3 regions of the Vibrio sp. PSi01 genome follow, and region 2 is predicted to be linked to each of the others. Evidence: predicted binding sites of a transcription regulator. Region 2 holds the regulator's gene; each other region holds the start of a gene.

Region 1 (3,286 bases), on a different contig from region 2:
TAAAGGCATCCACTGCCCACTCTAAGTATTCTGCATGGTCACGCTTTTTCAATGGCAAACCTTCACGAATGGCAGGCTCATCAATTTGAATAATGTTGATACCTGCGTCTTGCAAATCAGACACCTCATCTCGCAACGCAAACGCCAGTTGATTGGTTATCTCTTTGCGTGAAATATCTTCACGTGGGAATGTCCAACACAAGATAGTAACAGGCCCAGTTAGCATGCCTTTCATCTGCTTTGAAGTCAGAGATTGAGCATAGGTCGACCATTCCACCGTCATTGGTTTTTCACGCTCGATATCCGCAACCACAATCGCAGGTTTCACGCAACGAGAGCCATAACTTTGTACCCAACCAAATTTGGTAGTTTGGAAGCCTGCTAGATTTTCAGCAAAGTACTCCACCATATCATTACGTTCAGCTTCACCATGAACCAGTACATCCAAATCAAGTGCTTCTTGTCGTTTAACCGCATCCGCAATATGACCTTTCAACGCGGTGTTGTATTCCGCTTCACTCAGTTTGCCAGTGCGGTAAGCACTACGCTGAACACGGATCTCTCCGGTTTGTGGAAATGAACCAATTGTTGTGGTTGGCAATAATGGTAAACCTAACACCTCAGACTGATGTGAAGCGCGTTCGGCATAAGGAGCACTTCGCTCGGTTAGGGTTTTGGTAATGGTGTTAATACGAGCTTGAACCTGCGGCTTATTCACATGAGTCGCGCTCTTGCGTGCAACAATCGGCTGGCTGTAGGTTTCACACGCCAAGATAGCATTGTGGTTACCGTCTAGTGCCGCACCCAATATACTCACCTCGGTCACTTTCTGTTTCGCGAAAGCAAACCAACTCTTCACTTCATCGCTGAGTGAATCTTCTAACTCAAGGTCGACTGGACTATGCAAAAGTGAACATGAACTTGCTACCCAAAGTTTGTCTCCTAGCTTCTCTTTCACTGGTTGTAGTAACTCTAGTTGAGCGGCTAAATCAGCTCGCCAAACGTTTCGTCCATTAATCACCCCTGCTGAAAGTACCCAGTGTTCAGGTAACTTACCCACTACTTCATCAAGTTGCTGTGGTGCTGCTGCTAAGTCGATATGTAGGCCATTAACTGGTAGCTCTACTATCTTATCTAAGGTATCAGTCACCGAATCAAAATAAGTAGTGAGCAGCAGTTTTACATCACCTTGAATCACTTGATACGCCAACTTGAATGAATCTGCCCATTGACTCTCAAGCTCAAGAGAAAGAATTGGTTCATCGATTTGAACCCACTCAACCCCCAACTTAGCGAGTTTTGCCAAAATTGCTTGGTAAGCGGTAAGAAGGCGCGGAAGAAGAGATAAACGATCAAAACCCTCCTCCACTTCTTTACCAAGATATAAATAAGATAACGGGCCTAACAAAACTGGCTTCACCTTATGCCCGGATTTTATCGCTTCACTCACTTCGTCAAACAGTTGTGGCCAGCTCACTTCAAAGGAATCGTCTTTGCTGAACTCAGGCACAATGTAATGGTAGTTGGTGTTGAACCACTTAGTCATATCAGAAGCCGCAGAGCTATCTTTAGTGCCGTCACTAGACGTATGCGTACCACCGCAACAAGTCGACTGAACCTGAGATTGACCACGCCCCACACGGAACAAAGTATCTAAATCTGGGAAGGATTTTTCATCTTCAGAACCACCAGTATGGCGCTTTGGTACGTGGCCTAGAAGTAAAGTCGTTGTTAATACATGGTCGTACCATGCGAAGTCACCCGCAGTTGCAAAGCTAAGATTCGCGTCAGCTTGTACATTCCAGTTACGATTTCTTAGTTCGCTACCGAGTTGCTTTAAATCTGATTGGCTAATCTCACCGCGCCAGTATTTTTCTAAAGTGAATTTGAGTTCGCGTTTTTCGCCGATACGTGGGTAGCCTAAAATATGCGTTGTCGTAGTCATGAACCTGTTCCTTATTCAATAATTTTTAGTGTTCGATCAAACTGCCTAGCTTATGGTTTAAGTTCTTTATAAGGCGTCTGGATGGCTAAACTATCTCCCTAATCTGAACGATGAACAACGTCCAAATATTCATCTTGTTTATTAAAAATATTCATCTTGAATAATCTAAAGCTGAAAAAATCAAATCCATCTGGACATCTAGACGTTTACAAATGAAAGAAAACCCCGTAGGGTGATTATTAAGAAATATTGAATTGGCTTAGGGAATATGAGGAAAACTCATGATAGAGCTTAAACACCTTCGAACATTGACTACCTTAAGAGACAGCGGCTCGCTAACAGCGACGGCAACTTCTCTTCACTTGACTCAGTCGGCGCTTTCTCACCAACTGAAAGACCTTGAGGCGCGTATCGGTGGTCAGCTTTTCCTACGTAAAACTAGACCAGTTAAGTTCACCTCTGAAGGTGAGATTTTGCTTAGGCTTGCCGATGAGATACAGCCAAGAATAGCTAAAGCGGAGAACGAACTCGCGAGCCTGAAAGAGGATGTGAATGGTCGTTTGCACATGGCGATTGAATGTCACTCATGCTTCCAATGGTTAATGCCTGCTTTGAAGGAATATCAAGTGGCTTGGCCAAGCGTAACGCTAGATTTCTCGTCAGGCTTTGGGTTTGAGCCGCTACCCGCGCTAATGGCAGGCGAGCTAGATTTGGTGATCACCTCTGATATACAGCCTCGCTCTGAGGTTCACTACGAACCACTCTTTGATTTTGAGATGCGTTTGATCACCGCAATCAACTCACCTTTGGCAGAAAGAGCGAGCATTGAACCGCAAGATCTTAGCGATCTCACCATGCTCACCTACCCTGTTCAAAAACAGCGTTTAGATGTCGTGAAGCACTTTTTACAGCCTGCGGGTGTAGAACCTAAAAAGTGGAAACAAGCGGACAACACGTTAATGCTAGTTCAAATGGTATCAGCAGGTTTGGGAGTAGCGGCTCTACCAAACTGGGCGATCAGTGAATTCTCAAGACAAGGGCTGATTGCCAGCAAGCCATTAGGCAAAGGACTATCAAGAAGACTGTTCGCAGCGGTAAGAAACTCTGAGAAAGATAAACGTTACCTGCAAGCTTTCTTTAGCACGGCAAGACAGCAAAGTAAGAGTCACTTAGATGGCATAGAGGTCGTTTAAAGATGATTTATGGCTAAGTTAAGCTCGATCGATTCGTCAGAAACAAAAAAGTCACAGATAATCTGTGACTTTTTTTCTCTCAACACCCACAACACGCGATGCATGTCATTTTCGATAAAAGATGCGCTAATCTTTAGCTTATCTCGAG
Region 2 (3,286 bases):
AAACTTGGGTGATAAATAGTGCCAACAAGATCTTGCTGCTGTAGCGAAGTTAAGATTTCACGCGAGCTCTCTTCATGAACACGCATACGAGCCCCAAGCGTACGAATACCACGTAGCGTCATGTAGCTATCAAACGGTGTGCCGGTCGCACCGATGCAGTTGCCCCACCAAGCTAACTCTTCAGCGTGCTCTTCCGTCTTGGTAACGACCACACCACCAATCACGTCTGAGTGACCATTAATGAATTTCGTTGTTGAGTGGATAACAAAATCGGCACCTAGCTCTAACGGCTTTTGGAACACAGGCGTCAAAAACGTATTATCAACAGCAACCAATGCACCCACTTCTTTTGCTTTACGGCAAGTTTCAGCAATATCAACCACGCGAACCAGTGGGTTCGATGGAGTCTCTAATAAGATCAGCTTAGGCTTAAGTGCGATCGCCGCATCTAGCGCAGCTTGATCCGATTGATCAACAAACAGCACTTTAAAATCGCCTTTAAGCGAACGCGTGTTAAATAGACGGTAAGTACCACCATAACAATCGTGTGGTGCGACAATAAGATCATCACCACCTAAGAAAGTAGACACCCATAAGTTAAGCGCCGACGTGCCACAGTTAGTCACAACGGCACCTTTACCAGACTCCAGTTCAAACAGAGCAGTTTCTAATAAACCACGGTTTGGGTTACCAGAACGGGTGTAATCGTACTTTGGCACTTCACCAAAAGCGGGAAAACCGTAGTTAGTCGACAGATAAATAGGTGGAACTACGGCATGATGTTGAGTGTCTGACTCGATGCCAGTACGTACGGCGATGGTTGCTGGCTTCCGGCTGCTCATAGGTGCTTCCTTACAAGTTTGGCGTCTGGGTATCACAGCAGCTTGTGGGGTTTTTGCGGCTGTGTTAGATATATGTTATTCACTTTACTTTCATAAACGCGAGACGTCAACACTTCTAGACGTCTATATGTCTTTGCTTATGGCAGTAAATCCCGCTAAAATCACCACTATTAATTTATTCTAACAACTAAAGTGATGAAGGTACGCAATGGCCGACTGGAATGGTGAATACATAAGCCCATATGCTGAGCATGGAAAGAAAAGCGAACAAGTAAAGAAAATTACAGTTTCTATCCCTCTAAAAGTGTTAAAGGTTCTCACTGACGAGCGTACTCGCCGCCAGATTAACAACCTACGCCATGCAACAAACAGTGAGCTACTGTGCGAAGCCTTTCTACATGCGTACACAGGCCAGCCACTGCCAACGGATGAAGACCTTCGTAAAGATCGCCCAGATGATATTCCTGCTGAAGTGAAAGAACTGATGACAGCAATGGGTATCGAGTTCGAAGCATTTGACGAAGAATAACAATAACTCAGTCGCTGCCTTCAGTATTGATCCGCTATAGCTGAACCCTATTTGTCACATCAGCCACTATCTTATCTAGGCGTGTGCTGTAAATGATAGACATAAAAAAACCGACTCCTGATGAGTCGGTTTTTTATTATTCTTTTTTGCTCAATCGAGCAACCGCTATAACAAGCGATTACGCCATCCAGTATCTATGCCATATGCTTTTATGCCATATAGTTAGCAGGCATCTCAATACGAGCTACGCCAGATTCAACGGCCGCTTCTGCTACCGCTTTTGCTACACGAGGAAGTAGACGTGGGTCCATTGGCTTAGGAATGATGTAACCCTTACCGAACTCCAGTGCAGTTTCACCTGCAGCTGCTAGTACTTCAGCTGGAACTTCTTCTTTCGCTAGTTCACGAATAGCTTTAACCGCCGCTAGCTTCATTTCGTCATTGATTTCGCTCGCACGTACGTCTAGTGCACCACGGAAAATGAATGGGAAACAAAGTACGTTGTTTACCTGGTTAGGGTAATCACTGCGGCCTGTACCCATAATTAGATCAGAACGAACTTCGTGAGCAAGCTGTGGCTTGATCTCTGGATCAGGGTTTGAACATGCAAACACAACTGGCTTATCAGCCATTAGCGTTAGTGCTTCTGCTGGTAGCAAATTAGGGCCAGATACGCCCAAGAAAAGATCAGCACCTTCAATAACATCTTCAAGCGTACGCTTGTCGGTGTTGTTTGCGAACAGTGCTTTGTACTCATTCAGGTCATCACGACGAGTGTGGATCACACCTTTACGATCAAGCATGTAGATCTTCTCACGCTGAGCGCCACACTTAATCAGTAGTTCCATACAAGCAACTGCGGCTGCTCCGGCGCCTAAGCAAACGATCTTACACTCTTCGAGTTTTTTACCTTGAAGCTCGATTGCATTCAGCATACCCGCGGCAGTTACAATCGCAGTACCATGTTGGTCATCGTGGAATACAGGTACATCACAACGCTCAATCAGGCGACGTTCAATTTCAAAACAGTCTGGTGCTTTGATGTCTTCTAGGTTAATACCGCCGAATGTATCTGCGATATTCGCAACCGTATCAACGAACTCATCGATTGTGCGGTGTTTTACTTCAATATCGATAGAATCTAAACCAGCAAAACGCTTAAACAGTAACGCTTTACCTTCCATAACAGGTTTAGAAGCAATAGGGCCAAGGTTACCTAAGCCAAGAATCGCGGTACCGTTAGAGATAACTGCAACCATGTTGCCTTTACCTGTGTACTTGTAAACGTTATCGACGTTCTGTGCGATCTCTCGGACTGGCTCAGCCACACCAGGACTGTATGCAAGTGCTAGGTCTTCTGCAGAGTTTGCAGGCTTCGTCAGTTCTACGGCAATTTTGCCAGGAATTGGGAACTCATGGTAATCAAGAGCTTGCTGACGGAATTGTTCTTGAGGCGATAATTCTTGAGAGGATTGAGCTTGGCTGCTGTCTTCAGACATAGGTGTAGGTTCCTAGGATATTATTATTTGGGGGATCTTGTTCATGTTAATGGATGTACTTCAAAGTTCCTAGATGGTTGAAGCCTCTGTCTCATTAAAAAACGAGATTTCACTACTAATAAGACCAGTGAGCAGTTGAACTTACTGTCGCTTGTTGCACTTTCGAGTAGATTTCAATCATGCATGATTCAGGCGGAACGATGAGAGTTAAGCTTAGTTGGCGAAAGAGTATAAGAATAGGTTAAGAACGGAATAATATTGATCTGTTTATCAAACGCCAGAAAACAAAAAAGGACACCGAAGTGTCCTTTTTGTTTCTAAATAGCGAGAATTACTTCTTGCTAGAAAGAGCACCGAAACGCTTGTTGAAGCGATCAACACGGCCGCCCGTATCTACGATACGTTGCTTACCAGTG
Region 3 (3,286 bases), on a different contig from region 2:
GGAACAATCGCTGCTGTTGTTCCGATGAAGGTACCAATCAGCATCTTAGTCAGTGGGATAATAGCAACCATCAACACTAAGAAAGGCACTGAACGACCTACGTTCACAACCGCACCCAAAATTTTGTTTAGTTTGGTGTTCTCTAGCAAACCACCTTTTTTAGTCGTGTGTAGAATCACGCCTAATGGGATACCGACGGCAAAGCCAACGATGCCTGCGACTGCAACCATGTAAAGCGTTTCGCCTGTTGCGCCTAGTAGAAGGTTACCGTTAAGGCTGATCCAGTCAGCAATCTCGTTGAAACTAAAGGACATAACCAAGCACCTCTACTTTTACATTGTTGTCGCGTAGGAATTGTATAGCAGCATTATCATCTGCTTCATTACCGAACAGTTCAGCTACCATCATGCCGAACTTTACGCCGCCAGCGTAATCAAGATCTGAGCTTAGGATGCTAACATCGATATTGAATTTACGAGCGATTTGCGTCATTAACGGTGCATCAACGGTTGCTCCTGTAAACTCAAGACGTACCAATGGGTAACTGCTGTTTACTCGAGTCTCATGTAAACGCGCTTGGTAATCTTCAGGAATCGTCAGGTCCAGTGTTGAGCGAATAAACTGATGTGCTAGCTCTGTTTTAGGGTGAGCAAATATTTCACCTACGGTCCCTTTTTCTACTAGTTCGCCGCCGCCGATGATTGCGACTTCGTGACAAATGCTTTTAACCACGTCCATTTCGTGAGTAATCAGTAAAATAGTGATGCTTAATTTACGGTTGATTTCACGCAGTAGCTCAAGGATAGATTGAGTCGTGGCTGGATCCAAAGCACTGGTCGCCTCATCACAAAGCAGTACTTTTGGGTCAGATGCCAGTGCGCGAGCAATCGCGACACGCTGCTTTTGACCACCACTTAGGTTTGCAGGGTAGGTATCGCGCTTATCAGCAAGACCAACCAACTCAAGTAGCTCACTGACTTTTGCTTCAATTGCTGCTTTATCTTTACCTGCAAGTTCTAAAGGCAGTGCTACATTGTTAAATACAGTGCGAGAAGACAGCAAGTTGAAGTGCTGGAATATCATGCCGATGTTACGACGTGCTACGCTAAGTTCTGATTTGTTGAGTTTTGTCAGGTCGATTCCGTCAACAATCACTTCACCCGACGTTGGGGCTTCCAACATGTTTACACAGCGGATAAGAGTACTTTTGCCTGCACCTGAAGAGCCGATGACTCCAAAGATTTGACCTTGAGGAATATGGAGGTTGATATCAATTAAGGCATTGATTTCTTTAGTGCCTTGATAAAAAATCTTATTGACTTGATTCACTTTAATCATAGAGAAACCCGTGCCGGTAGAACAGAATAATATGTCGATAGCTCGCTCGATTTACAGACGATGCTATGGTGTTCTATGATCTAAGTCAATAGATATTTTTACGTCTAGATGGCTAAACGCCGATTGTATGGCTAAGCTGGAAACAAATCGTTAACGAACGCAAAACTAAATAGATAGTGATGAAGCAAATAAAGCGTGTAATAATTAATGATTAATAGAGAGTTGATAGAGAACAAAATTTTGTCTAAACCTGCTGTTTTTTTAGATCGTGATGGTGTGATTAACGTTGATCATGGCTACGTACATGATGAGCATGACTTTGAATACATCGATGGTGTGTTTGAAGCGGCGAAAGCGTTTAAAGATATGGGCTATTTATTGGTGCTAGTGACCAACCAGTCAGGCATTGCTCGTGGTATGTTTAGCGAAGACCGTTTTCTTTCTTTAACGCAGTGGATGGATTGGAACTTTGTTGATAACGGCGTTGAGCTTGATGGCATCTATTACTGTCCGCATCATGCTGAACAAGGCTTAGGCGACTACAAGCAAGATTGTGAGTGCCGTAAACCAAAACCAGGTATGTTCATTTCTGCTCGTGACTTTCTTAAGATTGATATGGCTAACTCAGTCATGATCGGCGACAAAGCTGAAGATATGATGGCTGCAGAAGCGGCAGGTGTTGGCACTAGAGTGTTGGTAAGGACCGGTAAGCCAGTCACTGAAAAAGGTGAAGCGTTAGCCAGCGTAGTACTTGATAGCATTAAAGACGTACCCGCTTTCTTGAAAGGTTAAACGTTCTATTTATCACTAAGGTTTTTCTAACCTGAGTCTAAACTAAGTGTCATTGACTATATAAAGATGAGGAACGAAGTATGAAAGCTATGTTGGTAGCATCTCTATGTACGGTAGCATTGGTCGGGTGCTCTAAATCAGCAGCCCCTGATAATCAATTCGTGACTTATCAATGTGAGTCTGACGTCTCGTTTGATGTGGCTTACCTTAGTAATGAAAAAGCAGTACTGCGTTTACCTGATAACGAGTACCAATTGACTCAAGTACCGGCAGGCTCAGGAACCAAATACATTCTAGACGATGGCACCTCAGAGATGATTAGCAGCATCACTTTGCGCACGAAAGGTGACGACGCACGTCTAGAACTAGGCCGTGTGGTCTATCGTAATTGCCAAAAGTAAGTCATAGTAAGAACTGCTATATTTTACAAACAGTTAAGTGAGGAAACCTACCCTCACTTTTTCTTCTCTTTCCTTTAACGTTAGACTTTTTATGAGCAAAAAACTCACTATTCTCGATATTGCTAAGCTGTCCGGTGTTGGTAAGTCAACCGTATCTCGTGTTCTGACCAATGATCCAAAAGTGAAACCTGAAACCCGAGAAAGGGTGGAAAGAGTAATTCAAGAATCTGGGTACACGCCTTCAAAGTCTGCGCAATCCATGCGCGGTGGCAGTCAAAAAGTCATCGGCGTGATCATCTCTCGTTTAGATTCTCCCTCTGAAAACAAAGCAGTTAGCACCATGTTGGCAGAATTGTATCGAGCGGATTACGATGTCGTGATCATGGAAAGTCAGCTAGATAGAGATAAAGCTAACGAACACCTTCAGGTTCTCAAGCGTCGCAATGTAGATGGTATTATCGTGTTTGGTTTTACTGACTGTGATATTCCTGCGATTGAAGCTTGGGGAAACAAAGCGGTGGTGATTGCTTTGGATACTGAGAATGTGACGTCGATTAACTATGATAACCGACAGGTGATCAATAGTGCGTTAACGCATTTAGCAGATCAGGGGATCTCTGAGGTTGGTTTCATTGGCGTTGATCCTAGCGACAAATCAACCGGTGAACTGCGTCTTAAGGCTTATCTCGAGTGGTGTGAAAATACAGGTTCAATTGCGAACTATCGTACTGGTCAACTTCATCATGAAAGCGCTT

The links. Region 2 encodes MetJ, which represses methionine synthesis genes. Its sites were predicted from a motif close to TTAGACNTNTANANGTCTAA; they were not measured.
Region 1: the regulator MetJ is predicted to act here: its motif matches at 2,015-2,034, upstream of metE (5-methyltetrahydropteroyltriglutamate--homocysteine S-methyltransferase).
Region 3: the regulator MetJ is predicted to act here: its motif matches at 1,435-1,454, upstream of metN (methionine ABC transporter ATP-binding protein MetN).

The regions. Positions count from the first base shown of each region.
Region 1 covers NZ_JBHNYN010000003.1:294,887-298,172, forward strand. The annotation lists gene metE (5-methyltetrahydropteroyltriglutamate--homocysteine S-methyltransferase) at 1-1,945, opposite strand, end outside; gene ACFI6G_RS06660 (LysR substrate-binding domain-containing protein) at 2,227-3,138, shown strand; gene ACFI6G_RS06665 (DUF4250 domain-containing protein) at 3,277-3,286, opposite strand, start outside.
Region 2 covers NZ_JBHNYN010000012.1:61,374-64,659, forward strand. The annotation lists gene ACFI6G_RS15750 (O-succinylhomoserine (thiol)-lyase) at 1-842, opposite strand, end outside; gene metJ (met regulon transcriptional regulator MetJ) at 1,051-1,371, shown strand; gene ACFI6G_RS15760 (malic enzyme-like NAD(P)-binding protein) at 1,581-2,870, opposite strand; gene rpmE (50S ribosomal protein L31) at 3,202-3,286, opposite strand, start outside.
Region 3 covers NZ_JBHNYN010000005.1:78,839-82,124, reverse strand. The annotation lists gene ACFI6G_RS09450 (methionine ABC transporter permease) at 1-314, opposite strand, end outside; gene metN (methionine ABC transporter ATP-binding protein MetN) at 304-1,338, opposite strand; gene gmhB (D-glycero-beta-D-manno-heptose 1,7-bisphosphate 7-phosphatase) at 1,579-2,130, shown strand; gene ACFI6G_RS09435 (MliC family protein) at 2,211-2,531, shown strand; gene treR (trehalose operon repressor TreR) at 2,623-3,286, shown strand, end outside.